One region of the Paenibacillus sp. FSL L8-0708 genome, then DNA from elsewhere that is predicted to be linked to it. Evidence: predicted binding sites of a transcription regulator. Region 1 holds the regulator's gene; each other region holds the start of a gene.
The links. The regulator Rex, encoded in region 1, represses fermentation and respiration genes when NADH is low (regulators of the CRP and FNR family bind a similar motif). The targets are predictions, from matches to a motif close to TTGTGAAATATTTCACAA.
Positions count from the first base shown of each region.

Region 2: the regulator Rex is predicted to act here: its motif matches at 2,290-2,307, upstream of NYE58_RS04110 (flavocytochrome c).
Region 3: the regulator Rex is predicted to act here: its motif matches at 5,600-5,617, upstream of NYE58_RS01175 (phosphoketolase family protein).
Region 4: the regulator Rex is predicted to act here: its motif matches at 2,803-2,820, upstream of pflB (formate C-acetyltransferase).

Region 1 is NZ_JBBPBC010000001.1:5,181,480-5,189,194, reverse strand. Features, by position in the region: gene NYE58_RS24720 (tetratricopeptide repeat protein) at 1-521, shown strand, start outside; gene dinG (ATP-dependent DNA helicase DinG) at 648-3,509, shown strand; gene NYE58_RS24710 (redox-sensing transcriptional repressor Rex) at 3,640-4,293, shown strand; gene NYE58_RS24705 (amidohydrolase) at 4,280-5,581, shown strand; gene NYE58_RS24700 (cell wall elongation regulator TseB-like domain-containing protein) at 5,754-6,272, shown strand; gene NYE58_RS24695 (hypothetical protein) at 6,683-7,225, shown strand; gene NYE58_RS24690 (AAA family ATPase) at 7,218-7,715, shown strand, end outside.
Region 2 is NZ_JBBPBC010000001.1:896,403-904,117, reverse strand. Features, by position in the region: gene NYE58_RS04120 (aminoglycoside phosphotransferase family protein) at 226-1,002, opposite strand; gene NYE58_RS04115 (spermine/spermidine synthase domain-containing protein) at 1,148-2,035, opposite strand; gene NYE58_RS04110 (flavocytochrome c) at 2,519-4,042, shown strand; gene gnpA (1,3-beta-galactosyl-N-acetylhexosamine phosphorylase) at 4,126-6,288, opposite strand; gene NYE58_RS04100 (glycoside hydrolase family 88/105 protein) at 6,301-7,320, opposite strand.
Region 3 is NZ_JBBPBC010000001.1:238,915-246,629, reverse strand. Features, by position in the region: gene NYE58_RS01190 (MFS transporter) at 1-66, opposite strand, end outside; gene NYE58_RS01185 (DUF1854 domain-containing protein) at 220-753, opposite strand; gene NYE58_RS01180 (ABC transporter ATP-binding protein) at 746-2,941, opposite strand; gene NYE58_RS01175 (phosphoketolase family protein) at 3,102-5,483, opposite strand; gene NYE58_RS01170 (GntR family transcriptional regulator) at 5,777-6,499, opposite strand; gene NYE58_RS01165 (hypothetical protein) at 6,587-6,775, opposite strand; gene guaD (guanine deaminase) at 7,087-7,715, shown strand, end outside.
Region 4 is NZ_JBBPBC010000001.1:5,489,750-5,497,464, reverse strand. Features, by position in the region: gene adhE (bifunctional acetaldehyde-CoA/alcohol dehydrogenase) at 37-2,658, shown strand; gene pflB (formate C-acetyltransferase) at 2,913-5,174, shown strand; gene pflA (pyruvate formate-lyase-activating protein) at 5,392-6,129, shown strand; gene NYE58_RS26210 (extracellular solute-binding protein) at 6,569-7,715, shown strand, end outside.

The sequences.
Region 1 (7,715 bases):
TGAGCGACAAAGTGATGGATGAATGGCTCGCTTTTGCTGAGAAGCTTAGTTCCTTTCGCGAAAGTGCGGATTTTACAGCAGTGGTCGAAGAGGAAGTGCCGGAACAGGAAGCACCAGAACTATGTATGGATTCCTTTGTAAGAGGTCAGGGGTATTATAAGCTGCTGATGTATGGAAAGTGTATTGATCAGTTTAAAGAAGTTATTGCGCAATACCCGGATAGCTTGGCTGCTCGATTATATTTAGCCATCTCTTATCTGCAGGAAGGTGACGGTGAGGCCGCTTGGAGTCATCTGAACCATATGCTGGGCTTGATACGGGAAACCAAGCTGAAAGCCATGGTTTATAATGCTTTAGGGTGCATACGAGCCTCACAGGAACGTTTCAATGAAGCGCAGGAATTGTTTGATCTTGCTTTGCAGCATGACCCTGCGCTTCCGGAACCAAACGTTAACTTAGAGGTATGCCGCCGTCGTGGAGGGAAGCTGCACTTTGGAAATCAGCTGGTTTCCCTTTTGTAAAAGAATAACGGTTTTGGAAATTTCCATTCAAGCGATGCATCCCCTGAACCAGTGGTGTGCATCGCCTTTTTTCGCAACTTCTGTTATGCTGATTAAGAGTCTCAATTGAAAGGGAATAGAATTATAATGAAATTTGCCGTGCTTGATTTTGAAACAACAGGAACCCAATCCGTGGGTGAAATTATCCAGGTTGGCCTTGCAATTATAGAAGAAGACCGGTCCATCTCCCGGGTATATGGTTCCTATGTCAAGCCCGGAACGCCGATTCCTCCTTTTATAACAGGTCTGACGGGGATTACCGATGATGATGTGAAGGATGCGCCTGAGCTGGATGAGATGATGATGGAGCTTGTTCCGCTCTTGGATGATGTTGTGCTTGTAGGGCATAATGTCGCTTTCGACTTCCATTTTTTACAAAATGCTTTAGATCGTTGTGGTTATTTGCCATTTCAAGGGCGGATTTTGGATACGATTGATTTTCTGAAAATTTGCTTTCCTTCGCTCACATCTTATCAACTAAGCTCTGTCAGTGCTCATTTTGGAGTGACACATGATCATCCGCATCAGGCAGATAGTGATGCACTTGCGACTGCTTTAGTGCTGTTGAAATGTCTTGAGGAGCTCTACGAGCTGCCGCTGCTTACGATCCAGAGACTCTGTGAGCTGTTTACCGAAGAGGATAGTGATCTGGGCTGGTACTTTGATGGTCTGCTGCGAGAGCGGGAAGCGGAGACGCTACAGCCCGAAGGTGATCTGACTTTCTATCGTCAATTAGCGCTTGCAGTAGGAGATTGGACGGAGTTAGCGCCACCTAGAGATGAGCATGCTGAGAATCCGCTAGCGAATTTATCTTTTACTGATTATATGGACGAAGTAACCAAACGACTTAAAGACACATTACCGCAGTATGAAAGCCGGGAAGCTCAGGATATTATGATCAATGAGGTGATGACGGCACTTGCCGAAGACAAACACCTACTGATCGAAGCGGGCACAGGAACCGGTAAATCGCTCGGTTATTTGTTGCCTGCCATTTATCAAAGCGTTCGCACCAATGAAAAAGTCATGGTCAGCACTCATACCATTAATCTGCAGGACCAATTGCGCGAGCGGGATATCCCTTTGTTAACGCAGGTAGTTCCTTTTCCGTTTAAAGCTGCTATTTTTAAGGGAAGAGGGCATTATTTGTGTCTGCGTAAGTTTGAGCATAAAATTAATAAAAAGGACTTTATAAGCCCAAGGGAAGATGCGCTTACTGCCGCTCAGATGATTGTATGGCTCACTCAAAGTGAATCAGGGGATGATGAAGAGCTGAATTTAAGCGGCCGGGGCGGTGATTTCTGGGAGACGGTGGCAAGCGATACCGATTCCTGTCTGGGCCGTTCTTGTCCTTGGTTCCGCAAATGTTATTATCATAGGGCCAAGCATGAAGCTGGGATTGCTGACGTGGTTATTACGAACCACTCCAAGCTATTCGCAGATGTTAAGGCTGGGCACCAGCTGCTTCCGGCTTACGAGCATCTTGTCATTGATGAAGCACATCATTTAGAAGATGTGGCTGGTAAACATCTTGGCATGCATATGAAGCATTTCACTGTGGCACACACATTATCGCGGCTGTATAAAGATAGCCGAAACGGACAGCTTCCTGCTCTGCGCCAGATATTACAGTCGTCAGGCAGTGAAGAGGCTTCAGAATGGAGCGGAGTCATCGATCGGATCTACCCGGATCTGCTTACCGTCAAAGAAACCTGGGATGCACTCAGCGACAAGCTGTTCAGCCTTTTGCCGGAACGCAGTGATGCAGGGGCAGGGGAAGCGGGACAACTGGTTATGCGTTTGATTCCCGCCCGTAAGCCGAAGGATTGGGATGAATTGGTTGCACTAGAGAACACTATGAATCTGACGTTAAGCGACATCATCCGTAAGGGTGATAAAATGCTTAACGAGATGCGCGACCAGGAAAGCCAATCCTCAGCAGACAGTCTTGTTACTGATATTAGCGGTTTATTTAAGGATTTGGCTTCCATCCGTGAGCAAGTAAGATTCTTTATGGGGCTGAATGACGATAATGTAGTATATTGGCTGGAGGCAAATGGGAATTACCGCAGCAAATCACTGCAGATGTATGCTGTCCCTGTGGATGTTAGCAGCCAGCTTAAAGAGTTGTTCTTCGATAAGAAAAAAAGCATCGTGCTTACCTCGGCGACGCTGTCTGTAGATAAATCTTTTCAATTTATGATTGATAATCTCGGACTTAACGAAGCTGCGGAAGAAGGACGTCTAATGACCTCACTTCTTCCTTCTCCCTTTAAGTATCGCGAGCAGGCACTGTTAGTTATACCGCGTGATTTTCCTAGTGTGAAGGGCAGTGTGGGCGATGCTCGATTTGTCGATACACTCGTACAGTCATTATCGGAAGCTGCTAAAACAACACGTGGGCGGATGCTGGTTCTGTTTACTTCTTATAAAATGCTGCGTCAGGTATATGATCCGCTTAAAGAGGCTTTAGCCTCACAAGAGATTACGGTGCTTGGTCAAGGCGTGGAAGGTGGCAGCCGGAGCAAGCTGATCCGCCGCTTTCAGGACAGTGCAGCATCCGTATTGCTGGGGACGAGCAGCTTCTGGGAAGGTGTAGATATTCCAGGTGAAGCACTGACTTGCCTGGCCATCGTGAGACTTCCGTTTCAACCGCCGAATCACCCGTTGGCGGAAGCGAAGTCGGAGTTATTACAGGCCCAGAAGAAGAATCCGTTCATGAAATTATCTGTTCCTCAAGCGGTTATTCGTTTTAAGCAGGGATTCGGAAGACTGGTTCGCACGGCGCAGGATCGCGGAATAGTTATTGTTTATGATACAAGGGTTATTGAATCTCATTACGGGAAGTATTTCCTTTATTCATTGCCTGGTCCCAAAATGGAGCATATGCTTACTGATCAAATGGTCCCTCGCATAGCGGAATGGCTAGAGGATGGCGGCGCTTCTTAAAACGCTCGTCTTCAGTTTAGCTCCTCCTTATCCTTAAGGGCGGTGTGTTACAGTACCGTCCTTAATAAGGAGAGGTAGACGTTTGAATATGGATTTTCACAAGAACATTACTATTTTTAGGAGGAAAAATATGAAATCGGATAAAATATCAGAAGCCGTTGTTCGCAGACTGCCTGTGTACTTGCGTTTTTTGAATGATCTCCAGAATCGCGAAATATTAACAGTTTCCTCTCAGGAACTTGGACAAAAGCTTGATCTTAATCCCGCACAGATTCGTAAGGATTTAGCATATTTTGGTGACTTCGGCAGAAAAGGTATCGGCTATGATGTAACGTATCTTATTGAGAAAATCCGTCATATCCTGAAGCTGGATCAACAGCTTAATGTAGCTTTAGTTGGAGCAGGTAATCTCGGACATGCCTTGTCTAATTACAATGCATATCTTAAAGATACTATGAAAATCACGGCTATATTTGATTCGTACGCTCCTAAGGTTGGACGTAAGATCAACTCCCTTACTGTGCAACCGATGGATGAACTAGGCAGCACGATTCGTGAGCAAGGTATTCGCATTGCCATTATTACCGTACCTGATTCAGAAGCTCAAAATGTAGCAGATATTCTCATTTCTTCTGGGATTGAAGCGATTTTGAACTTTGCCCCTGTGATTCTGAAGACACCACCGAATATCCGGGTGCATGCAGCTGATTTTACAACTGATCTGCAAAGTCTTGCTTATTACTTGCGGGATGGAAAGGAAGAAAGCGAACATGAACAACAATAAAACGATAATTAAGGGCGGGTATTTTCTGACTCCGGGAACGGATGAGCCGGTTCTGAGTGGATATATGACTATTGAAGATGATTTAATCACTTACATAGGAAAAGAAGAGCCTCAGATGGAAGCTGGAGTGCAAGTGGTTGATGGCAGCCGTCTGCTGTTCATGCCTGGACTTGTAAACACACATGGTCATGCGGCGATGTCTTTGCTGCGTGGATATGGAGATGATTTAGCGCTACAAGTGTGGCTTCAGGAGAAGATGTGGCCAATGGAGGAAAAGTTCACCGGTGATGATGTATACTGGGGAACCTCCTTATCTGTATTGGAAATGCTGAAGGGTGGAACTACGACCTTCCTCGATATGTATGATCATATGGACCGAGTAGCCGAGGTAGCTGAGTTATCAGGTATCCGTTCCGTATTGATGCGTGGTGTGATCGGGTTATGTCCAGAGGATGTACAGAATCACAAGCTTGCGGAAGCGATTTCTTTTGCCCGTAACTGGCATGGAAAGGCTGAAGGCAGAATTACTACTATGATCTCGCCGCACGCCCCTTATACTTGCCCTCCGGACTTCCTGGTTAAGTTCGTGCAGGCAGCGCATGATCTGGATTTACCGATGCATACGCATATGTCCGAAACGAAACGTGAAGTGGAACAAAATGTGGCGGATTACGGGTTGCGTCCTGTAGCTCACTTAGAGAAGCTTGGCATGTTCACACGTCCCTCGATAGTTGCACATGGTGTTCATTTAAATGATGAAGAGATTGAGATCTTGGCTCGCCATAATGTGGGTGTATCTCATAATCCGGGCAGTAATTTGAAGTTGGCTAGCGGAGTGGCTCGGGTTACTGATCTTCTAAAAGCTGGTGTGAAGGTGTCTCTTGGCACGGATGGCGCGGCAAGCAACAATAACTTGGATATGTTTGAAGAGATGCGGCTTGCAGCTCTCATTCATAAGGGTGTCAGCGGTGATCCAACGGCTGTTCCAGCTCCAGAGGCTCTGCGTATGGCTACAGAATATGGCGCGCAGTCCATCTTTTTAAATAATGTAGGCAGACTTGCTGTAGGGATGAAAGCAGATTTCATTGCTATTGATATCGATCAGCCGCATTTGCTGCCACACACAGATCTGTTGTCTCATGCGGTTTACTCTGCTAGCGCTAAGGATGTTGAGCATGTGTGGGTGAATGGTAAACAGGTCATCAAGCATGGACAATGCTTAACCCTGGATGAGGAAGCTATCCGGCGTAAAGCGCAAGAAGCCTTCGAAGGTTTATTGAAGCGTTAAGTCTGGAGAATAACGAATAAATAATAGGCTGCGACTTTTTGCTTTTAGCAAAAGTTGCGGCCTTTTGTGTATTTTTAAGGCTGGGAAAGCTAGAAAATTATGAAATTTTGGATAAACACGCGGGTGTGTTATATAATCAAAAAAGATATATTACTAGAAAGGGAGCTGTACCTTGAAGAAAAGGAAAAAATGGATCCTCCTGGGGTCAGTTCTGATTCTGCTCCTGGGGTTTGGACTTATCCAGTTCTATGCCTATATTATGAAAGATCAATGGAACGAGCGTGATATCGCTAAGGATGTTGCCAAAACCAGAGCGGGTCTAACAGAGGTAACCAAAGCACAAAAATCGGTTTGGGATGAAAATGCAGTGTACTGGGTATTAACAGGGAAAAATGAAGCCGGGACTGCTCTTATGGTCTGGGTCCGCTTTACGGTAGATGGAAAATTTGCTGAAGGCGACGACGCAGTGTTTGCTGAGGAACTAAGTAAAGGAACCTCGGAAGCCCAAATACGCGGCATTATCAAAGCTGATCTTCCGGACATAACGATTGAACGCTTGCTGCCGGGAGTATATAACGGAGAGTATGCTTGGCAGCTTTTTTATAAACAGAGCGGTCGGTATTATTATCAATTTTATCGCTTTTCGGATGGGTCCCGAATGGGCGAAGGTTACAGTTTACCTAAAAGTTAAGCTGAACATAAGGAAATTAAGGGTGTCATAGTAAACAAGCGAACTTATAATAAGTTCGCTTGTTTACATTTATTTGATGTACAAAAGTGATATACTAAGTGATATACTGAATGGGTGGTTATCATCGAATATTCTCTTAAATTCACATACGAAAATAGGCCGATTGATTAAAAATCAAGGCCGGTTTTGTCGAAAGTGAGGAATTTATTTGGTATTGATGGAAATATTTAAAAAATTAAATTTTAAATATATTCACATTTATTTTGAAATTAGTATATACACCTGTGATATACTACTACTTGTAATTAGAACAGCAATAAGAGACTTCAGTCTCTCTGATGAGCTCTCAAGTAGCTATAAATTATTATAATGAGCTTTATATTTTGTCATCTTTGAGAGGAGGACGTTTCTTGAAATTACGTCTTGTACCTGTGCTGATAACGTCTCTACTGTCGGCTACTCTATTGTTTGGTGGCTTCTTTTTGTATCGTCAGTTTGCAATGCAGGAACCACTTCAGAAGATTGTATCTCAATATGAGGGCGTCAATAATTCTCATATCAGTATTAACCGCAATGAGGTCACTTTGAAACTTGATCTCCAGCCAGGCACGAAATTACGTGAGCTGGTTCAGTACGTCTCCCAAGAAGGAAAATCGATGATTGATGGACGTACACTAAAACTTGATGTAGAACAGAACTCCAGTGAATTGCTGGATGAATACTGGGATAAAGCGATGTTCTCTGTAGCTGAAGCCATGGAGAGCCGTAAATATACACTTATACCCACAGAACTTGATGGACTCAAAGCGCAATATCCGCAATATAAAAATGTGATAGCCTCAACAGAAATTGACGACAATAATGTCTATGTAAGCTTGAGTAATGGAAAAGAAAGCAAATTTATTATTTTGCCGCGAAAACCTGCGACATTGGGGGTATGGAATAATGCCTAAATACCTTAAAGAAATTCTAATCGGATTTGTTCCTGTCTTGTTTATTTTCATGGCTTTTCTAGGCATTAATATATTCCCGATTGTAATTGCTGCTGGGATGCTCACGGCTTTACTTATCATTGCTCATTTAAGAGGCGGACTTGCGGTAAATGCAGGTGCCGGGAAGAAACGCAAGAAGAATGGACCTTCAAAGCTTACTTTTGAAGAAATTGGCGGGCAAGACAATGCAAAACAGGAGCTTCGTGAAGCGTTGGATTTTTTGATCCGGCATGAGGAAATCAGCAAATTCGGGATTCGGCCTTTGAAAGGGATTCTGCTTACAGGCCCTCCAGGAACAGGTAAGACCCTTATGGCTAGAGCAGCAGCACATTATACGAACTCTGTATTTGTTGCAGCATCAGGCAGTGAGTTTGTAGAAATGTACGTAGGTGTCGGTGCCGGCCGTATCCGCGATTTGTTTAAGGATGCCCGTACCCGCGCCCTTAAGGAA
Region 2 (7,715 bases), 4.3 Mb from region 1:
CCGCCCACTCACAAAGGCATGCGGTCTATCTGTCGTGTCCTATTTGCTGAAGCCTACCGCCCTTAAAAGCGGCTATTGCCTTGGGAGTCGTGTTACAGCACGGCTCTCTTTGCATTTTACGTCTTTTCTACCTTTAATATACCACAAATAATTTAATAACGTAATAATGTACGGTGTTACATTACATTTCCAATCTCCCAGAAAATCCATCCATCCTTGCGTACATCAGAAGAATTTACTATCCATCTTTTTTAAAAACCGATTATTAGCGATTAAGCCTTTCACTCTCTTCGTTGTATTAGGCCCTTTCGGTGTGCTACCTCTTCTATTCAGCAAAATCCACCGTAGACATGCCCAAGCTTCAAAGATCTCAAGTTCTTCCTGATCCATATCATTTTCCAATAGATAAGCAGTTCTGAACACATCAGCATAACGCTCAGAGATATATATTTTCAGCAGAATAAGTGACCAGGCAAAATCATATCTAGAGTCTCCCAACTGGCCGTTCGTCCAATCGATTATGGTATATCGCTCTTTATCCTCCACTATATTTCCGATATGAAAATCCCCATGAATGATACAGTCTTGCTTCATTGGAGTTTGCTCAACCAGAGAAGTCAATACATTATAAATATCAGATTGTTCTTTAGCTTCAGGGAAAAAGTAGCCGATGAAATCGTATTTTGGCAGTTGTATATTTCCAATCTCTTCAACGCGAATTTTATGTATTTTTGCTAATAGGCTTGCGAGTTCCTTCATTTTCCTGGTATTCATTTTATGAATAGGGGTTCCGTCAAAACTTGTTAACAACACCTTATGTCCCTCCGGATTGATTCCCCAGCCCACTGGTTTAGAGACGGCTACTCCTCGTTCGGATAGAACATCCAATAAACGATATTGAAACTGGACATCCGGTCTGGATTCCTTATTCCATGTTTTCAGTACATAGCTCTCTTGATCAGAATTAATCCTCATGACCTCAGCTTCAAATCCTTGATCCATTGTATGCGCAGTTAAGCTGTCTTCCTGATTTAATAAGTCGTTTATGATTTCGTTGTGCTCTAGCCAATTTATGATAGATATAGGAGTTTTCAAAAATGGATTCTTCCTTTCGGAGTCAGCTACAACAGATTAACGCAACTCAAAATTACAAATAACATAAAATAGATTGTTCTATCCAGTACATAAATACAGTATCCGGGCTTTTCTTTTCAAACTTTTTCATTTTTAAATACATGTCCATTCCATCAGAAACATCATGCCATAAATCCGTAAATACAAAATCATATTTTTCCTTAGACATATGTTGTTCTGCATATTCGAAAGCATCTGCTTGGATAAGCCTGATCTTGTGAGCATTACTGAATTGTGGCAGTACATATTTATTAAATAAATCAATGACATCTTGATTTTTTTCAACAACCGTTATGCTTTCAACATTAACTTTTTCAGAAACCATATAAGCATAATAGCCAAGTCCAAGCCCAAATGTAAGAACATTCCCAAACGCTTTATCAACAGCTTCTTTCATTGTTTCTATTTCATTTGGTGTGATCGTCATCCAGATTCTTTCATTCTCCAAGACAGCCGGGAACATGAATTCAGTTTGAAAAAAACCAACCTGAGGAATTTGTCTTCCCTCTTCTGTCCGGATGATATCATTGCAAACAAAACCTTCAAAAGGTTTATATTTTTCATATTTTAATTCACTATTATTAATCTTTATAGTTGGTATCTTGATATTTTTATAATATGGATTGTCATAATATTCATTTGCATCAAGCTTATGAAGCATATTGCTAAAATATTGGTTGAACAATTCCTTATCATCAACATTATCAACCGTATCCATCCCAAAAGCAGCAGCCAGCATTAAACCAAAAGCGTATTCATAGGATACACCACAGTTTACGATTTCTTCAATTTCTTCTTTGTTAATAAAGTCGGGGGTATTATTCAAATAGCGGCTAAGTAAAGCAAACACTTTATAGTTATCTTCTTTTACTTTTTCTTTTATTACGTTATTAAATTCCATATTCTCACCTATTAATTAGAATTTGTTCCTATGTCTCATGTTAGTCTTTCCGGATTGACTAGTAGGCAATACTCTCATTTTACCATTTAAAAATCCAGAAAAACAAAAACCGCTTTACTAATCCGTGACAGTTACCACTTCTACAGTGAGAAAATCTCACGCCAAATCTTCTAGTTATATGGTTTATGGTCCATTTTCCGCCTAATCCGCTCAATATTTCGTTACCCTATGTTAGAATAGACGACTTGTATAATTTGTGAAAACTTTCACTAATAGTCATGATTGATGGTATACTTAATAAGAAGATGAACTAAAGAGAATAACGATGGAAACTGTGGACGTAACCGTAGAAGATTTGAAGTTTGGAGAACAACAGCGACGCGCGCGCTTCTCCACTTCCAACTCCCTCTGATACTTCCTTTCTTTTTTGTCGGGTTCTTTTGGTACATCTTAATAGAGAAATATAAAAGTGGAGGGTTAACAATGAAAAAGAAAGCAGCTGGTGCTCTGAGTCTCGTCCTCTCTGTCATGCTCGTTATCGCAGGTTGCGGTAATGGAAACGACAAGGTGAACGAGAGCAAGAGTAATAACAACGAGAAAAAAGAAGTTGAAGCCGTCTCCGGGGCATCTGAAGCAAGCTACACACCATTCGATCAATTAAAAGATAAATATGATATCATCATTGTCGGTGCGGGTGGTGCGGGAATGTCCGCGGCGCTTGAGGCCAAAGAGAAAGGCATGAACCCTGTTATTTTGGAAAAAATGCCGGTTGCCGGCGGGAACACAACCAAATCCTCTTCGGGGATGAACGCTTCTGAAACGAAATTCCAAAAAGAACAAAACATTGAAGACAGCAATGATTTATTTTATGAAGAGTCATTAAAAGGTGGCCATGACACTAACGACAAAGAAATGCTTCGTTTCTTCGTTGATAATTCCGCGAGTGCGATCGATTGGCTGGATTCCATCGGAATCCGCTTGAACAATATCACCATTACAGGCGGCATGAACGAAAAACGTACACACCGTCCTGAAGATGGCTCTGCTGTGGGACAATACCTTGTCAAAGGTTTAGTGAAAAACGTACAAGAGAAAGAAATCCCTCTTTTCGTGAATGCTGATGTCAAAGAAATCACTGAAAAAGATGGCAAAGTAAATGGCGTCAAAGTCCTCTTTAACCAAACAGAGGAAAAAACAATTACGGCAGATGCTGTCGTTGTAACCACTGGCGGATTCGGTGCCAATATGGATTTGATCTCCGAAGTAAGACCTGACTTGGAAGGCTACGTTACTACTAACCAAATCGGCAGTACCGGGGACGGCATCAAGATGATTGAGAAACTCGGCGGCACAACCGTCGATATGGATCAAATCCAAGTTCACCCGACTGTGCAGCAAGAAAAATCCTACCTCATCGGCGAAGCTGTTCGTGGGGAAGGCGCTATCCTTGTTTCCAGTGAAGGTACACGGTTCACCAATGAATTGGATACCCGTGATAAAGTAACAGCTTCCATCAATACACTGCCTAATAAAGCAGCTACGCTGGTCTTTGATTCCGGTGTTAAATCCCGTGTGAAGGCTATTGAACAATATGACAAAATGGGCTTCGTGATTCAGGCGGATTCCATCGAAGCTTTGGCCAAAGAAATCGGTGTTCCAGAGGATAAGCTGGCAACAACGCTTGATACTTGGAACAGCGCCGTTAAGAATAAAAAGGATGCCGAATTTGGCAGAACTACAGGAATGGACAATGACCTGTCCACTGGTCCTTTCTACGCTATTAAAATTGCTCCTGGGATTCACTACACCATGGGTGGCGTGAAGATCAATACGAACACAGAGGTTCTAAATAAAGATGGTGAAGCTATCCCTGGTCTGTTTGCGGCAGGCGAAGTTACAGGCGGCTTACACGGACAAAACCGGATTGGCGGCAACTCTGTTGCAGAAATCATTATTTTTGGTCGTCAAGCTGGGATCAAATCTGCTGAATTCATAAAAGCAAAATAAGTAGATAACAGATACTATAGGCCTCACAGCAAAAAGCTCAAGCATCGGCAAGTTAGCCGCTGGCTTGAGCTTTTTTAATGGGATTAATCGCCAATAGTTCGGATAATAGTATCAAACGGATCTAATTCCAGGGTTTGTTGTCCATATTCCGTATCGATCGTAGTTTTTTGAAGCTGGTCGCTATTGTTAATCACGACGAGTATTTTACTTTCTGGATAATAAGCACACTCTGTATATAAATTATCCGTAATATACTTTGTTTCCTTTAACTCATTGCCGGCAAAACGGATCACATTTAACAGCAATCTTGTATTTTCAAAGCTTAAGGTGAAAGAAGGCAGGTAGATCCCCGTTCCTTTACCAAAGGCATGGGTGGACAATGTTATCATCCCACTCTTTTCACACAATACCGCTGCTGAGCCATCCGTAAGATAAATGTTATTTTTAGGTGTTATGCTGGCTCCTTCAGGCACTAAACCTTGCTCATCTCTAGCCTCAAATGTCCATCTTCCATGAGCTACCTTGGAGCCTGTATCCTCATCCAGACCAAGCACATGTGCCATTCTGAAAAAGCTGTCATAACCATCAAGCGCCGAAGGCTGATTGATACCTATAAAAGTACCGCCCTCATAAACCCATTCTGTCAGTAAGTCCACGCACTTATGGTCACTCCAATATTCTCCACCACTCCATGCTGAACCTGCCGAGCCGGCATTGATCACTACATCACACTCTTGTAATACTCCCTTACGGATATCTTCAAAATCAATGAACTGCACCTCAACCGGCAACCCGGACAAAGCCTCGTTGATATGAATCAGATCATGCATATACGTTTCATGGAAATGCCCGGACAAGGTCCACGATCTCAATTTGCCCCAAGCGTGCAAAATGGCTACCTTCGTCTTAATGTGATACGGTTTGCCTTTATGATGCAGCTCTTTAATTTCTCTGAATTCATCCGCGATCTTTTCGATATAATCACAAAAATCCGGATAAGGCTCTACAAGATGCAAATATCCGCCCAGTCCAATCCGATCTATAGGCTCTCTGAGCAAGGCGCGCCGGATATTAATCCAATACTTTTTGGCATCGAGCGTAGGGTTACCTCCCTCCATAAACGTAGGAAGCCCTCCCAATCCAACCGGAAATAAATAGGGATGCAGCCGAATCTCATGGGTATCTACTTTTACACCAGAACAAAGCCTTGCCTCATACCCTGAGAACACACATTTAATCATCCCGTCAAAACCAAACTCCTCAAAACGGTCATTGTAAGGCTCCATGCCAACCCAACTATCATCATAGAAGACATACGCCAGCTTATCGTGCTTATGCACAATATCAATTAATTGCTTACCAAATTCGATGACAAAATCATTGATAAATGCCATATAGTCCAGCTTCCGCTGCTGCGCCGGGATATGACTGACCCGATATTTCCCACCATTCACAAAATCCTCGGCCGTGAGCGAATACCCATATTTCTTGGCAAACAGATCAAGCGCCCTTGAGCTTACCGTAAAATCATATGAACCCCAGTCCGAGAACAAATGGCGATTGCGCTCATCACTGCCCCAGATCCAGGCGAAATTATAAAAGAGGGAGGTGAACCGAACCACTGTTGTTTCCTTATGCTTACGACACCAATCTTCAATCCAATGGAGTAAATATTTTTGCGTTTCTACATAGATGGGATCAATCTGCATCAGATGCTCTTTTTCCCAGTGATTCGTGGTGTGATTGTACATGGAGATCTCTTCCCAAATCCGGTAGACCATGAAGCTGACTGTGTATTTATGCCAAGGCGTTATTCCAGTAATGACTACATTTCCCGATTCCCGCTCATAATTCCACAGTTCTCTTGGAACCTCTTCGCCCGTCGTTCGGTCAAAAACCTGCCAGTACTTAAACGCCTCTTTGGAATCATTCACTCGGAATTGTTCAGCAAAAAAATCCTCCATCAGATAGATGGATAAATAATCTTGTACCGCTACCTTCGGATTTGTTATTAAAAAGCTCTGCTGCAGCTTGTCTGAATTCTGGGACGCCCATTCGTTATGATCTCTGATGATGCAGATTGTAGAATAAATGCCGTATCCTGCGTTGATAATCTCATCGGACAACTGTGTGCCGTCACTGTCACGGATGACATCGGCACCCCAACGTTCAGCTAATTCCAGGGTCAATGCCTCATAACCGGATTCTCCCGGCAGTGTAAAGGCCCCCGTTGTTTGTTTGGACAACTTGGATCCCTCCTATTTAAGCATATCGGATAGAAAAGCTAATGCTAAGCCTTGCCCCCAGCCTTGAATCCAGTCTTTTGGAATATTGCGGTATCCTTCCCGATCCTTCATAACCGCTGTTCCGCCAGAGACACCCAGTACCCGTCCATCTTCGCTGATATTGTTCAAAATACCTTTCAGGGCTTTTTGCACATATTTGGTATGCAGCGGATTGCCGTTATTGATCATAGCAGCCGCAATACCGCAAGACGCGGATACTTCTTCATAAGACTCCTCGTCATCGAGTACTGTCCGCCACAGGCCGTTCTCCGTTTGCACCAGCTTGAGTGCGGCCAGCTGATCGCGCAGCGAACACTCCACGTCCATACACTGCGGATACAGATACCATTCTTTCAAAAGCTTTTTAACTTGCGACATGGTGTATGCGCCCCAAGCATTCGCTCTGCCCCAGAATAGTCCAGACATGTGATCCTGCTTCACATTATTGTAGCCATGGTACCAAAACCCGCTGCTAGGATCTTGCAGGTATTTGATATGCCAATAATATTGATTCAAGGCATCTTGGATCATTTCCTGATCCTTTAATTTGCTTCCTACACGGAGCAGGAAAAATGCCGCCATAAACAGGGTATCCGCCCATGCCTGTTCTGGAAAATCATTAGAAATAGAGACGGTATGCTGCAACACATGATCTCCGAATCTAAGCGCATTGTTCTGCAGATAATCTACTTTGCTCATCACAATATCCCAATATTTCTGATTGCCTGTTTCCTCATACAAAGTGATCAGCATATGGCCCATGGCACAGGTATTTACCGTCCAATCCGGCAGACCCAGCTCGATATATTCATCTGCCCACTGGACAAGCCTATCCAAATACTCTTTATTTCCTGTAGTTTCATAAGCTCTGGTTACCCCATAATAAGCCACACCACAAGGCCAGTCCCATGTTAAATCCATCGCCATTGTTTTTCTGACCACTTTGTCAATGACCCTTAAAATCTCTTCTCTGTCATAAGTTAATTGAAGCATCTTGTTTCTCCTCTCTTTCGCACACGCCCCCAAAGGCGCTTGAGAGCTGTCCGTCCATATTGTAAACGCTTTACTAACTCTATTGTAAGTAGTAAAATGGTCTGATTCTAAGCATATTCATAACTAAACTGTGCAATTTCAACCATTAACTAGTAGTTCTTATATTTCGGGATTGGCCGTGACTACAGAGAATGTTTGGACTTCCGGCCGCTGTTGTCGTAAGAATTTCTTGATTTTATACCGCTCTTCGCGGTGGAAATCTGCTGACAAAGGCGGACGCTAACGCTCCTACAGTTCCAAGATTCTCCTCCGCCACTTTTCCTCAAATTGTATAATATCAAGTTCTCTTTATATAGTTGAATTTGATATAACGTTAACCTATAATCTACTCAACC
Region 3 (7,715 bases), 4.9 Mb from region 1:
GGGAACCATCATCGCAAACATCCCTAAAGCAAAGGTGTACGGCGAATTGATCCATTTATGCTTCACTCACATACCTCCCCTATGGTAAAGATCCGGTTGTAATATATTACCATACCGAAGAGAGAACGCCATCAAATTTTTCCTTAGCAGAAACTACGGATAAAAAAAGAGGCCCCGCAGACCATCAACAAATGGCTGCGGAGCTTTTTCATAACTAGACTATAAAACATCCTTCAGCTTGTTTCGGCTCTGAACATCCAGGGCTAGATAATCACGGATTTCGCATCTTTTTCCATTGATATCCGTAAGAATGATTCGTTTATGACTTGGATACTGCATATGCTCGTGCAGGTTCCGCATAACGATCCGGGTCTGGCCCAGATTCGTTTGCAGCTCCCAAATCCACATATCCGCTTTTTGCTTAATAGAATCAATGCGGGTTACAACCGGAAGAAAATACCGCAGCCGGAGCTCTGTGTCCACTTCCACCCGACTTTCTTCATCGAGCTGATCAATGTCACGAATGACCCCGATCTCCTCACTCTTGGAGTTACGAACTGAAATATACTCCGTGGTATATTGGAATGGAAATATACGAAAAAGAATTAATTCCTCATAGACTTGACCCTCCACTACTCCTTGAAACACGCCACCTTGACTGCGGCTAAAAGAGATTGCACCCGGTTCAAGAATGTTAATCTCATAGGGATCTTTAGGATTCAATTCCCCGTTAACAAGATTCGGATCACTCATGCATCTCAACCCCCTTAATCTGCGACATTTCCTTCTGTGCCTCAACTAGCTTGAAGTAAGCACCTTCTGCAGCAAGCAATTCCTCATGTGTACCCACTTCAATGATCTTCCCGCGTTCAAGCACTACAAGACGGTTCGCATTTCTTAGCGTGGATAATCGATGGGCAATCGCGAATGTCGTTCTGCCTTTTACCAGTCGCGAGATCGCTTCTTGAATTTGCCGCTCGGTCACTGTATCTACAGAAGCTGTTGCTTCATCTAGGATTAGAATTCGCGGATCGTGAATTATTGCTCGGGCAATAGACACTCGCTGCTTCTCTCCACCGGACAATTTATGCCCACGTTCCCCAACTCTTGTATCATAGCCATCCGGCAATTGAACGATAAAATCATGGGCGTTGGCAATTTTTGCAGCGCGCATGATTTCTAATTCCGTAGCGTCCGGTTTAGAATAGGCAATATTCTCAGCAATCGTTCCGTCGAATAGAAACGTCTCCTGCAGCACTACACCGATCTGACTACGCAGATCTGACTGGCTGATATTTCGGATGTCCACACCATCGATGGTAATGGTTCCCTCATCTGTGTCATAGAAGCGACAGATCATATTAATGAATGTCGACTTACCGGCACCTGAATGTCCGACCAGACCAATCATCTCGCCCGCACCCACTTTTAAATTCACATTCTTGAGCACAGGATGATGTTTTTCGTATCCATAAGTAACCCGCTTAAACTCAACCTCACCGTTTACGCGGCCGATGGCTGCTGGATTCACAGTATCAGGCACATCTGACGGTGTATCCATAATTTCAAAGACCCGATCTGCTGCTGAAATCGCATGGCTGGCCCAGTTGATCATTTGGCTCACCCACTGCAAAGGTCCGAGAAGCATCCCAAGGTAGGTCACCAAAGCGATTAGCGTACCGATGGATAATTGTCCCTGTAGCACCGTTTTCCCGCCATAAAACCAAATTAATAACGTACCTACACCAGCAACCAACGCAAAAGCAGGAAACATCCCCTGCCATAAGCCTTCGATCCGAATATTATGCCGAACCAGCTCCTTATTGGCGACTGTATAACGTGACATCTCTGTTGTTTCCTGACCGAATGCTTTGACTACACGAATCCCCTGCAAAGAATCGCCAACCAAAGCGTTTAATCTAAAAATAGATCTCCACTGCTGGTACCAACGTCTGCCAATCATCGGCCATAACACTGTCGACAGCACCACCATAAGCGGCATAGGCAGCATAGCAAGCAGCGTTAGCTTCCAATCCATACTGAACATAATAGTGAAAATAGCGATTACCCGCAGCAATTCACCCGAGACCCAGATTACACCGTCAGTCATAAATTGCCGCATCGCCTCTGAATCATTATTCACCCGTCCAATAAATTGCGAAGATTGTCTTCGGTCGAAAAAAGATAAAGATAATTTCATCAAGGAATGATACACATCATGACGAAGATCACCCATGATTTTGGAACCAATCCATACCCCTATAAGTCCACGTACAGTCTGCATTAAAGTAATTACTAGGGATGTGGCTGCTAGCCCGATCACAATCCATAGAAGCGTTGAGCCCATATCCTTTTCTGTCAACACATTATCAACGATCATCTTCGTCAAAAAAGGTGGAACAAGCTCTACCAATGTAGTAAAAATCAACATAATCGCCGCAGCGATCATTTGGATCTTATAAGGCTTGGCATAGCTCAGCATCCGAAATAGAACCTTGCCGTTACTCTTGCACACCGGACAAGCTTGCGAATCTTCCGGCAGTGGATTGCGGCATTTTGGACAATTCCTTGGAAACTCTTTTTCAGAAGCGGTTGGCCGTTCCTCGCCTTTAGCTACAGCGCCAATTAATTTAGAAGCAAAACCAAATATAGAGGTAAGTGATGCTGTATAACGTATAAGTATAATAGGCCCCTCTTGGGTATCCACAAGCAACGATCCGCCGCCTACCCCGCCTACTACCCGGGCATCAGTAATATTCGAGACTAGAAGCTTTGAGACCAGTTTCCCGTCCGTTCCCCAAACGGAAATCTCCTTCTCAGTCAATACAAGCCACTGCTCACCGAATTGCCCATCTTTCATTAAATCGGATACAGAGTGAAATAAAGGTTGTTCTGTAAGCTGTATTTCTATAGACTTGGGAAGTTTATCAATAGATGTCATACATTTCTCCCCTTTCTTTACCCACCTATTTACTCACATATATTTACAGTGGTAAAGATGAAAAAATGATTATAATTGTTTTGTATGGTTATTTAAACAAATAAAAAGACACCTCTAAAGGTGTCTTTTTGTATTACTTCCTATGGTACTGGCTATACGCTTATTTCAAAGCTTTCCATACCCAGTTCTCTACTTCTGGCAAATCAATACCCTCTTCACGAATGAATTGGTGATGTTTCTTAACGATAGCATCCATTTCATCTGCGATCGCTTTATAGTCGTTAGCATTAGGCAAGCTCAGAACAGCTTCCTTCGCCAAGTCAAAGCGGTCCATTTGATTCAATACGCGCATATCGAATGGTGTTGTGATATCGCCATTCTCGCGGTATCCGTGTACGTGCAGGTTATGGTTATGGCGATCAAAGAACAAGTCTTTAATCAGACCTTCATATCCATGGAAAGCGAAGATAACTGGTTTATCTTTTGTGAAAAATTGATCAAACTCTTCGTCAGATAAGCCACGCGGATCTAATTTTTGACTTCTCAGTTTCAACAAGTCTACCACGTTGATATATCTAATTTTAAGGTTCGGCAGTTTTTCATGCAGGATAGAGATGGCAGCCAAGCTTTCGATAGTTGGTTCTGTACCTGCAGAAGCAAAGACAACATCAGGCTCTCCACCTTGATCGGTGCTTGCCCAGTCAATAATCTTCAGTCCTTTATCCACCAGCTCTTGTGCTTCATCCGCACTGAACCATTGTGGACGAGGATGTTTGGAAGAAACAATCAAGTTAATTTTTTGACGGTCATTTAAGACGGTGTCAAAAACAGCCAGCAAGGAGTTGGCATCAGCCGGCAAATACTCACGGATAAATTCTGGTTTTTTATCAGCCAAGTGACCTAGCAAACCTGGATCTTGGTGAGTGTAACCATTGTGGTCTTGTTGGAATACAGTTGAAGTTGCTACCACATTCAATGATGGAATATCAGCACGCCAGCTTTGATCTGTTGCTTTACGCAGCCATTTGAAATGCTGAGTAATCATCGAATCCACGACACGCAAGAAAGCTTCATAGCTTGCAAAGAAACCATGGCGACCTGTCAATACGTAACCTTCAAGCAAACCTTCTGCCTGATGTTCAGACAATTGGGAATCGATAACACGGCCATAAGAAGCTAGGAATTCGTCATTCGGCTCAATCACTTGATCCAACCATTGACGTTTCGTCACTTCAAAGACAGGTCCCAGACGATTGGACATTGTTTCATCCGGTCCGAAAATTCTGAAATTGCGGTTCTCTTCGTTCAGAGAGATAACATCTTTCATGTATTTACCCAGAACGGCCATATCTTGTGCTATTACTTCACCTGGTTTGGAATTATCAAGTGCGAACTTACGGAAATTCGGTAAGTTTAGATCTTTAATTTGGTTGCCAGCATTAGTAACTGGGTTCATTCCCATACGTCTGTCGCCAGTTGGCAGAATCTCAGCAAGTTCAGCGTTCAGACGACCATTGTCATCAAATAATTCTTCTGGTCTATAGCTGTTCATCCACTCCAATAACGCCGGAGCATGCTTCATATTTTTTTGATCCACTGGAATCGGCACCTGATGGGCACGGAAAGAGTTCTCATTCGGAACACCATCCCATTGCTTTGGACCCGTCCAGCCCTTAGGAGAACGGAAGACCAACATTGGCCAAACCGGACGCGTCAGGTCATTGTTGTCACGTGCATTCTTTTGAATCGCTTCAATTCTTTCAACGATGGTATCAAGCACCTTAGCCATTTCCGGATGCATTAGATCAGGATTTTCGCCTTCAACGAAGAACGGTTCCCAACCCATACCTTTAAAGTATGCAGTAATTTCTTCTTTGGATTGACGAGACAGAATCGTTGGGTTACTGATTTTGAAACCATTTAAGTGCAAGATCGGCAGAACTGCACCATCAGTAACTGGATTGATGAACCGGTTGGAGAACCATGAAGCCGCTAATGGGCCAGTTTCAGCCTCTCCATCACCAATAACAACAGCGGAGATCAAATCTGGATTATCCAGAATTGCACCTACACCATGGGATAGAGAATAACCTAATTCGCCACCTTCGTGGATCGATCCAGGTGTTTCAGGGGCAGCATGGGAAGCAACTCCACCTGGGAAAGAGAATTGTTTGAACAATTTCTTCAGGCCTGGGATATCTTGTGTGATTTCCGGATAAATTTCAGTATAGCTACCATCGAGATAGGAGTTCGAAACCATAACCTGACCGCCATGACCAGGGCCCTCGATGTAGAACATATTCAAATCATATTTAGTAATGACCCGATTCAAATGGGCATAAATAAAGTTCTGGCCTGGAATAGTTCCCCAGTGTCCAATGGGCTTAATCTTTACGTCTGCTTCTTTCAGCGGTTCTCTTAACAACGGATTATCTTTCAAATACAGTTGACCTACAGAGATGTAGTTAGTTGCGCGCCAGTATGCATCAAGCTTCTCTAAATAAGTTTTTGATGAGTAATCAACATCCATGGATAATACCATTTCTTCCACTCCCCAAAATTTTTTCTGTGTCTACATTGCCGTAATTTCTTCCACAAGTACATCATACCGCCGCGAAAAATTAATTCAACCTTTTCAACAAATGATACGGTCCAATTTTGTGAAAATATGAACATAGTATGAAAAACAGTGTCAATTGTCTGTAAAAATACGTCAATATTAATATATATGTAAAAATATGGACTGAAGTTTGCGGGGGTATTTGCTACTTGTCCTTCTTCTATTTTGCGCAAAATAAAAAAAATAAGACCGAGAAAAATTCCCCAGTCTTACTTTTAATGAACGGACACAAAGGTATTAAATTTTAAGTATTTATAGTGGAAGCGCATATGGGAGAATTCAAATGGCGTGCCATTATCTAAAAAGAAAATCCCTTCCATAATGCTTACTGGCTCATTTGCCTGCAAATGCAGCAGCTCTTGATCCGTAGCCTCAGAGGGTTCTGCGGATATCGATAAAAAGGATTTGGTTACCGCCAGATTTCGTGAATCCTCCAAATAATTAAAGATAGATCCTTCAATAATGGTCTGATTTAAATTCTGCACGATTTTGATTGGGATATAACCCGTTTCAATCATAAAGGGTTCATCATCAAAAAGACGTAAGCGAATGATTTTGTAAACAAAATCATGAGGGCCTAAAAACAGATCCCGCTGTAGTTCTTCCGTTGGTGGAATGACCTCAAATTTCAAAACTTTAATCTTTGGCTTCTTCCCATTCATTTGAAAATTGTCGGTGACACCTAAATTAGAGCCTTCGTAGTTAAAAATAGATTCATTTTTTATGTATAAAGGATTTATAAATGTCCCTGAGCCACGCTTTTTAAAAATAATGCCGGCATTTGCCATTTTAGTCAGAGCACTTTTAATAGAACTACGACTCACTTGATAAGTTTCACTAAGCGTTCGTTCATCCGGTAATTTCATATCGGGAAACTGCCCAGCAAAAATTTTCATTTTTAAGTCATCAATAATTTGTTTGTAGACAAACTGTGTCATGAAGTACTCCTTTTCAGGTCGATACAAGTTTTATTTCAATCTTTACTATAACATAATAACCAGACGTTTATAATCTATCCGGCCAGCTTATTTACGTCGGCGATTTGTCATGCGATTGTACATCACTAAACCGGCAATGACCATGCCCAGCGTCCCCATACTACTTGCTGATTCAGCCTGCATACCAAACAAAATACATAGGTTAGTGACCAAGCTTTTTGTAAGTACAGCAACAATAATTAACATCAACGGGCGCCAAATGTTGTATCTTCTCATCCAGGCAACACTCCTAATCCAATTTTCTCAAACTATTGATCGATTTCATCTATTATATCACAAGATAGTAACCGCATTCATTTCCTATAACCGTAAAGAAATCGAAGCCGATCAGCATTTTTTACTTTCCTCTATCTTTTTCTGTATTCTAGCCTAGCGAACGTGACGTCTATGTGTCATATTCGCTTTCAATTCCTCAGCTCCTCCTATCCGTCATTTACGCCTTTATTCGACTTTTGGTCTGGACTTATCCTTTTTTACGAATTATAATAACGAATGCACACCAAAAGACGAACATTAAGGCGGAAATCATGAGAAATTATATGCGAATATTCCTAGGCACTTCATTTTCTAGCCTATCCCCAAAAGAAATTCAAATTTTAAAGGATCATCTCTTCTGTATCAATTCGGATGGGATGATAGAAATGATCGTTGCACCGGAGCACGCCGACTATCAACCCTTGCTTGATGCTTATCAAGGTCAGGACAATTTTCATGTATTAGCCGAGGGCCAGTATTTTTTGCCCGGCTTTATCGATCTGCATGTCCACGCGCCACAATGGGCTCAATCTGGAACTGCATTAGATATCCCGCTCTATGATTGGCTAAATACTTATACCTTCCCACTGGAGTCTAAATTCTCGGACCTGGCTTTTGCAAAAAAAGTCTACGATGACGTGGTTGGTACTTTGCTCGCAAACGGAACCACTACAGCACTTTATTTTGCAACGGTGCATAAAGAGGCCAGTCTATTATTGGCTAAAATATGTGCGGAAAAAGGACAACGTGGACTCGTTGGAAAAGTGGTTATGGACGATCCGCAGGGAAATCCTGAGAATTACCGCGACTCCGACACCCACACCGCACTAGTGGATACGGAAGAATTTATACTAGCTGTACAAGAACTCGCTAAATCTACTAAACAAGGCGTTTATCCAGT
Region 4 (7,715 bases), 310 kb from region 1:
AAAAACAACCTAAAAATTGACAGGAGGACGAGGGAGATGGCAGTTAAGAACGAAGTCGCCGCCCAAGTTAAACAAACTACCGCTGAAGAGTATATTCAGACTTTGGTGGATAAAGCGAAAAAAGCACATGAGGCATTCATGGCGCTGGATCAAGAGCAAGTTGACACAATCGTTCATGCAATGGCGTTGGCTGGACTCGACAAACATATGTACCTCGCTAAATTGGCTGTAGAAGAAACTGGCCGCGGGGTTTACGAAGACAAAATTACTAAAAACATCTTCTCGACAGAATATATCTGGCACGGAATTAAATACGATAAAACAGTAGGCGTTATTGAAGACAATGCTTATGAAAGCTTCCAAAAAATTGCTGAGCCCGTCGGAATTGTAATGGGTATCACACCGGTAACCAACCCTACATCCACCACGATGTTTAAAGCGTTGATTTCGATTAAGACACGGAACCCTATTATATTCGGTTTCCACCCATCTGCGCAAGAGTGTAGTGCAGCAGCTGCTAGAATTCTTCATGATGCGGCTGTAAAAGCTGGCGCACCTGAGAATTGTATCCAATGGATTGAAATGCCAACGATGGACAAAACAAACGCTTTGATGAATAACCCTGACGTTGCACTTATTCTTGCAACTGGCGGTTCTGCAATGGTAAAAGCAGCTTATAGCTGTGGTAAACCAGCTCTTGGCGTAGGTCCCGGTAACGTACCTGCATTCATCGAAAAGAGCGCGGATATCGATCAAGCCGTAACGGACATCATTCTTTCCAAAACATTTGATAATGGTATGATCTGCGCTTCCGAGCAAGCTGTTATTATCGAAGAACCAATCTTCGATCAAGTGAAAAAGAAAATGATCGCTAATGGCTGCTACTTTGTTAACAAAGAAGAAGCTGCCAAACTTACTAGCGGCGCTATGAACGTTGATAAATGTGCGGTTAATCCAGCAATCGTTGGACAATCCGCAGTGAAAATTGCTGAAATGTGCGGCATTCAAGTTCCTGCCGGCACTAAGATTCTGGTAGCAGAACTTGAAGGTGTAGGCACTAAATATCCATTGTCCGCTGAAAAATTGAGTCCTGTGCTTGCTTGCTACAAAGTTAAAAACGCAGATCAAGGTATTGAACGCGCAGCACAAGTTGTTGAATTTGGTGGTATGGGCCATAGTTCGGCTATCCACTCCAACAATGAAGAAGTAATCATGAAGTTCTCCAACCGTCTGCAAACAGGACGTATTCTCGTTAACTCGCCTTCCACTCATGGTGCGATCGGCGATATCTATAACACTAACATCCCTTCGTTGACGCTGGGCTGCGGATCTTATGGTCGTAACTCCGTGTCGCAAAACGTTACAGCAATTAATTTGATCAACGTGAAAAGGGTGAATCGTCGTACCGTGAATATGCAATGGTTTAAAGTACCTGACAAGATCTATTTCGAAAAAGGCGCTACTCAGTACCTAACCAAAATGCCTGATATCACACGTGTCGCAATTATCACTGACCCAATGATGGTTAAGCTTGGATATGTTGAGAGAGTTGAACATTACCTGCGTCAACGCCAAACTCCTGTAGCGATCGAAGTGTTCTCGGAAGTTGAACCAGATCCATCGACAACTACAGTTGAAAAAGGTACAGCAATGATGAACAGATTCCAACCGGACTGCATCATCGCACTTGGTGGTGGTTCCCCAATGGATGCTGCAAAAGGAATGTGGTTATTCTATGAACATCCAGACGCTGACTTTAACGGTCTGAAACAAAAATTCATGGATATCCGTAAACGGGTTTACAAATTCCCTAAACTTGGAAACAAAGCTAAGTTTGTAGCGATTCCAACTACTTCGGGTACAGGTTCGGAAGTAACATCTTTCGCAGTTATTACCGATAAAACAACTGAACAACACACTAAATATCCTTTGGCTGACTACGAGCTAACTCCAGACGTAGCTATAATTGATCCAGAGTTCGTATATAGCTTGCCAAAAACTGCTGTAGCTGATACAGGTATGGACGTATTGACACATGCCATCGAAGCTTATGTATCTGTTATGGCGAGTGACTACACGGATGGTCTGGCAATTAAAGCAATCCAATTGGTATTCCAATACCTTGAAAAATCGGCTCTTGAAGGCGACAGAGTTGCCCGTGAAAAAATGCATAACGCATCAACACTTGCTGGTATGGCCTTTGCTAATGCTTTCCTGGGTATTAACCACAGCTTGGCGCATAAATGGGGCGGTCAATATCACACTGCTCACGGTCGTACTAATGCGATCCTTATGCCACACGTTATTCGTTACAATGCTAAGAAACCTACGAAGTTCGCTTCGTTCCCTAAATATTCACACTTCGTAGCTGACGAGCGTTATGCAGAAATCGCCCGTATTCTGGGATTGCCAGCTCGCACAACTGAAGAAGGTGTAACTAGCCTGATCAATGCTATTCGCGACATGAACAAAAAACTGGGTATCGAAGAATCCTTCCAACAATTGGGCTTTGATCCTAAGGATTTTGAATCCCATGTAGATTACTTGGCTGACCGTGCATTTGAAGATCAATGTACAACTGCCAATCCTAAGCTGCCACTGGTATCTGAACTTGCAGATGTATATCGTAATGCTTTCTACGGAAGATTTGATAATTAATATTTGGTTAAGTAGATAATAGGATGGTTGTGGATTAGATATAAGTGACAAATATCACCGGAAAGGTGATATTTGTCACAGTCTATTTATAGAAAATAAACTAAAATGTTTATATAAACAACGGTCCCATATATGGAACAATGATTGTGAATTTTCGAACAACCATATTTTTCTTGGGATCACGAGACACGGGATCAACCTTCAAGCCCGCGATCTCTACAAATATAATATAAATATAGATGGAGGGATTTAGCATGTCGGTGATTGAAAAAGATGTACAAGAAGTGAAATCCGGTTGGAGAAGTTTTACAAAAGGTAAATGGTCCAGAAAAGTTGACGTTAACAACTTTATCGCAAGCAACATTAAGCCTTATGAAGGAAACGAAGAATTCCTCGTAGGACCTACTAGTAACACAACTGAACTGTGGAAGATTATTTCCCAATTGAGCAAGGAAGAAAGAGAAAGAGGCGGCGTATGGGATGTTTCCCTAGATACTGTCTCCACAATCACTTCACATGCTCCAGGCTACATTGACAAGGACAAGGAACAAATTGTAGGCGTACAGACTGATGCTCCTTTCAAACGTTCCATCCAGCCATTCGGCGGGATCAAGATGATGGTTGATGCTACGAAGGCTTATGGCTTCGAGCTTCCACAAAACATCGTTGACATGTTTACGAACATTCGCAAAACGCATAACCAAGGCGTATTTGATGCATATACACCAGACATGAGAGCTGTGCGTAAATCCGGCGTAATTACAGGTCTTCCTGATGCTTACGGCCGCGGACGCATCATCGGCGACTACCGCCGCATTGCTCTGTACGGTATTGATTTCCTCATTAAAGACAAAAAACAACAACAAACTGAGCTTGAAGTAGATTCCATGACTGAAGATATCATTCGTTTACGTGAAGAGCTGTCCGAACAAATTCGTGCACTTGGCGAATTGAAAGAAATGGCAGCTGCTCATGGTATGGATATTTCCAGACCGGCGACCAACTTCAAAGAAGCTACTCAATGGGTATACTTCGGATATCTGGCAGCAGTTAAAGAGCAAAATGGTGCGGCGATGTCCCTGGGCCGTGTGTCCTCTTTCCTGGACATCTATGCAGAACGCGATATTGCTGAAGGTACTTTGACTGAAGAACAAGTACAAGAAATCGTCGATCATTTCGTAATGAAACTGCGTATCGTGAAATTCTTGCGTACACCTGACTATAATGATCTGTTCTCCGGCGACCCAACATGGGTAACTGAATCCATCGGTGGTATGGCTGAAGACGGAACAACTCGTGTTACTAAGAACAGCTTCCGTTTCTTGAACACCCTGTACAACTTGGGTCCAGCTCCGGAACCAAACTTAACTGTACTGTGGTCCGAAAAATTGCCTGAAGCCTTCAAAAAATATTGTGCTAAGGTTTCCATCGAAACTAGTGCAATTCAGTATGAAAATGACGATGTAATGCGTCCATACTGGGGTGAAGATTATGCGATTGCTTGCTGCGTATCTCCAATGCGTATCGGTAAACAAATGCAGTTCTTTGGTGCTCGTGCCAACCTGGCAAAAGCATTACTGTATGCTATCAATGGTGGTGTAGATGAAAAATCCGGAGCACAAGTTGGACCGGAATTCCCAGCGATCACTTCTGAATATCTGGATTATGACGAAGTAATGAAACGTTTCAAACCGATGATGGAGTGGTTGGCTAAGACTTATGTTAACACTTTGAACATCATTCACTATATGCATGACAAATATTCTTACGAACGTATCGAAATGGCGCTGCATGACCGTGACATTCTGCGTACGATGGCTTGTGGTATTGCTGGGCTGTCCGTTGCAGCTGACTCACTAAGCGCAATTAAATACGCCAAAGTAAAACCTATTCGTAACGAACAAGGTATTGCGATCGATTTCGAAACCGAAGGCGAATTCCCTTGCTACGGTAACAATGACGATGCTGTTGACAGCATCGCAGTAGAATTGGTTGAAACCTTCATGACTATGATCCGTAAAAACAAAACATATCGTGATTCTGTGCCGACTCAATCGGTACTGACCATTACTTCGAATGTAGTGTACGGTAAGAAGACAGGTACTACACCTGACGGACGTAAGAAAGGTGAACCTTTCGCACCAGGTGCTAACCCAATGCACGGACGTGACAAGAAAGGCGCCTTGGCTTCCCTGAACTCTGTAGCTAAACTGCCTTACTCCGATGCACAAGATGGTATCTCTAATACGTTCTCCATCGTACCTAAGGCACTTGGTAAAGACGAGGATTCCCGTAAGTCTAACCTGGTACACATGATGGATGGATACTTCCATAACAACGCTCAGCATTTGAATGTTAACGTATTTAACCGTGAACAGCTGATGGACGCTATGGAGCACCCAGAGAACTATCCACAATTGACTATCCGTGTATCCGGTTATGCAGTTAACTTCATCAAGCTGACTCGTGAACAACAAATGGATGTAATCAACCGTACATTCCACGGTTCGATGTAATTTGTTCCTGTCATGAAGATCTTTGAATTAGTACTACTATTGAAATAATTGCAAGGAAGATACCGCCCTTGTCTCAAGGGCGGTAATATCTTGTTTGAGAATTGTTAAAATTTTAAATTTTATTGCCGCGATATAGGGATATGACAGTCTCAAGGACAGGGATCTTCATCGTTGAAAAAGGGACTGTTAGTCTGGCGTGGCGAAAGGATGACATCCTATGATTAAAGGTCGCATACATTCTTTGGAAACCTTTGGAACCGTTGATGGACCTGGTATTCGATTTGTCTTATTTATGCAAGGCTGCTTGCTGAAATGTCAGTATTGCCATAACCCTGATACCTGGGCTTTAGATGAAGGTAAAGAAATGACTCTTGAAGAAGTGCTTTCGGAAATCGAGCCATATATAAACTACTATCGTTCATCCGGTGGCGGGTTAACTGTATCCGGTGGAGAACCAACCTTGCAGGCGCAATTTGTAAAGCAGTTATTTACGGAAGTGAAGAAGCGTTGGAATTTGCACACCACATTAGACAGTAATGGTTACAACGAAGGTGACAAGATTAATGACTTATTGGATGTAACAGATTTGGTTATGCTTGATCTGAAGCATATTGATGAAGAAGCGCATATCAAATTAACCGGTAAATCCAATGATCGAACTTTGAAGCTTGCACGCTGGCTCTCAGACCATAATCGTAAGATGTGGATCCGACATGTATATGTTCCTGGTATTCATGATCGTGAAGAGGATCTCATTAACTTAGGTCGTTATATTGGAACCTTAAATGGCGTCGAGAAATTCGAAATCTTACCTTATCATCAGATGGGTATCTATAAATGGGAAATGCTCGGCAAAGCTTATGAACTGGATGGAGTACCTTCTCCAACAGAAGAAGAAGTGCAACGGGCATATCGCTTGGTCGAAGAAGGTCGTAAGCAAACGGCATTGGTATAATAGAAATCTATTTTTAAGAGAGACCGTACCCTCAGTGGTTGATCATCACTGAAGGTGCGGTTTTTTGTTATGAGGAAGTAAAAAGGGAGGGGGTAAAGCTCCTCTGAGGGGGAATTTTATATTATTTCTAATAAAGACATGCTATAGTTACACGTGGTTTATGGGGTAGATAATAAATGAATATGTCAGGTAATATGACTAATTTGATATTTTAATTAAATGTTTTTAAAGAAAAACAAACTTTTGTGATGAGAAAAACAAATGAATAAAGCGATTTAACATTTTAATGTTATAAAATATAACTTATCATGTAGTTGATTCCGCTTACATTAGAGATTTTTATCCCTATAGTGGATGAATCTTAACCTTACGATAATGAAGTCTGTTTTCTATAATAAGAAGTGTAAAGCACATCAATATATAGGGAGGGTCACAAGAAATGAAAAAAAGTATGACTTTGCTATTGTCCCTGATTTTCGTATCATCAGCTTTACTGACTGGTTGCGGAGGCAACAACAATGCGTCTTCTAACAAAGGAGATGGAAACGCTACCGCGACTAACTCAGCCGCTACAAATGCTCCAGCAACAGAAGAACCGGTAAATAACGAGCCATTTGAAATGACGATTCGTCACACTCAAATCGGTGCAGACAAGCAGAAACGTCTGGCTATTCTCGAAGAAGTAGTTAACAAAGTACAAGAGGATGTACCGGGTCTGACCTTTAAACTCGATGGGGTAGATTCAGATGTAAACCGTAAAGAAAAATTGCGTGGTGAAATGGCTGCGGGTAATCCACCGGAAATCTTCGATCTGTTCGGTAGCCCTGACTCCAAGATCTATGCTAAAGAAGGTAAATTACTTGACCTGACTCCAATCCTTGAGGAACTTGGAATTAAGGATAAATTCTCAAATCTTGATCCTTTCACTTATGAAGGAAAAATCTATGGGTTGCCTATCGGTGGTTCTGGTGAAGGTTTCTTCTATAACAAAGAATACTATACAAGCAAGGGCTGGAAGGCTCCAACAACATTTGCTGAATTGGAACAACAATTGGCTGATATCAAGGCTGATGGAAAAGTACCTTTGGCTGGTGCATCCAAAGCTGGTTGGGTACCACTTATGTTAGCTAACCACCTGTGGTCACGTTATGCAGGTCCGGATGTAACTGCTAAATTTGCAACAGGCGAAGCTAAATGGTCTGATCCAAATGTAGTAAAAGGATTTGCGAAATACAAAGAATGGGTTGATAAAGGCTACTTCAAAAAAGGCGAACTTGGCTTTGAATATGCTGAATACACAACACAATTCACTAGTGGTGAAGCGATCCTGCTGTATGATGGTACTTGGAAATCTTCCGTATTTAAAACGGGCCAATCTGGCGAAGGTTTGATCGGTAAAGTTGGATTCTTCAACATCCCAGCAGTTGAAGGCGGAGCGGGTGACCAAACTGCATTGATGCGCGATGTGAACAATGGTTATGGTTTCTCTGCATCTGCTGAGAAAGATCCACGTCAATTGGCTGCTGTGAAATCTTTTATTAAAAACTTATTTAATGAAGAAATGCAATTGCGCGGACTTGTTGAAG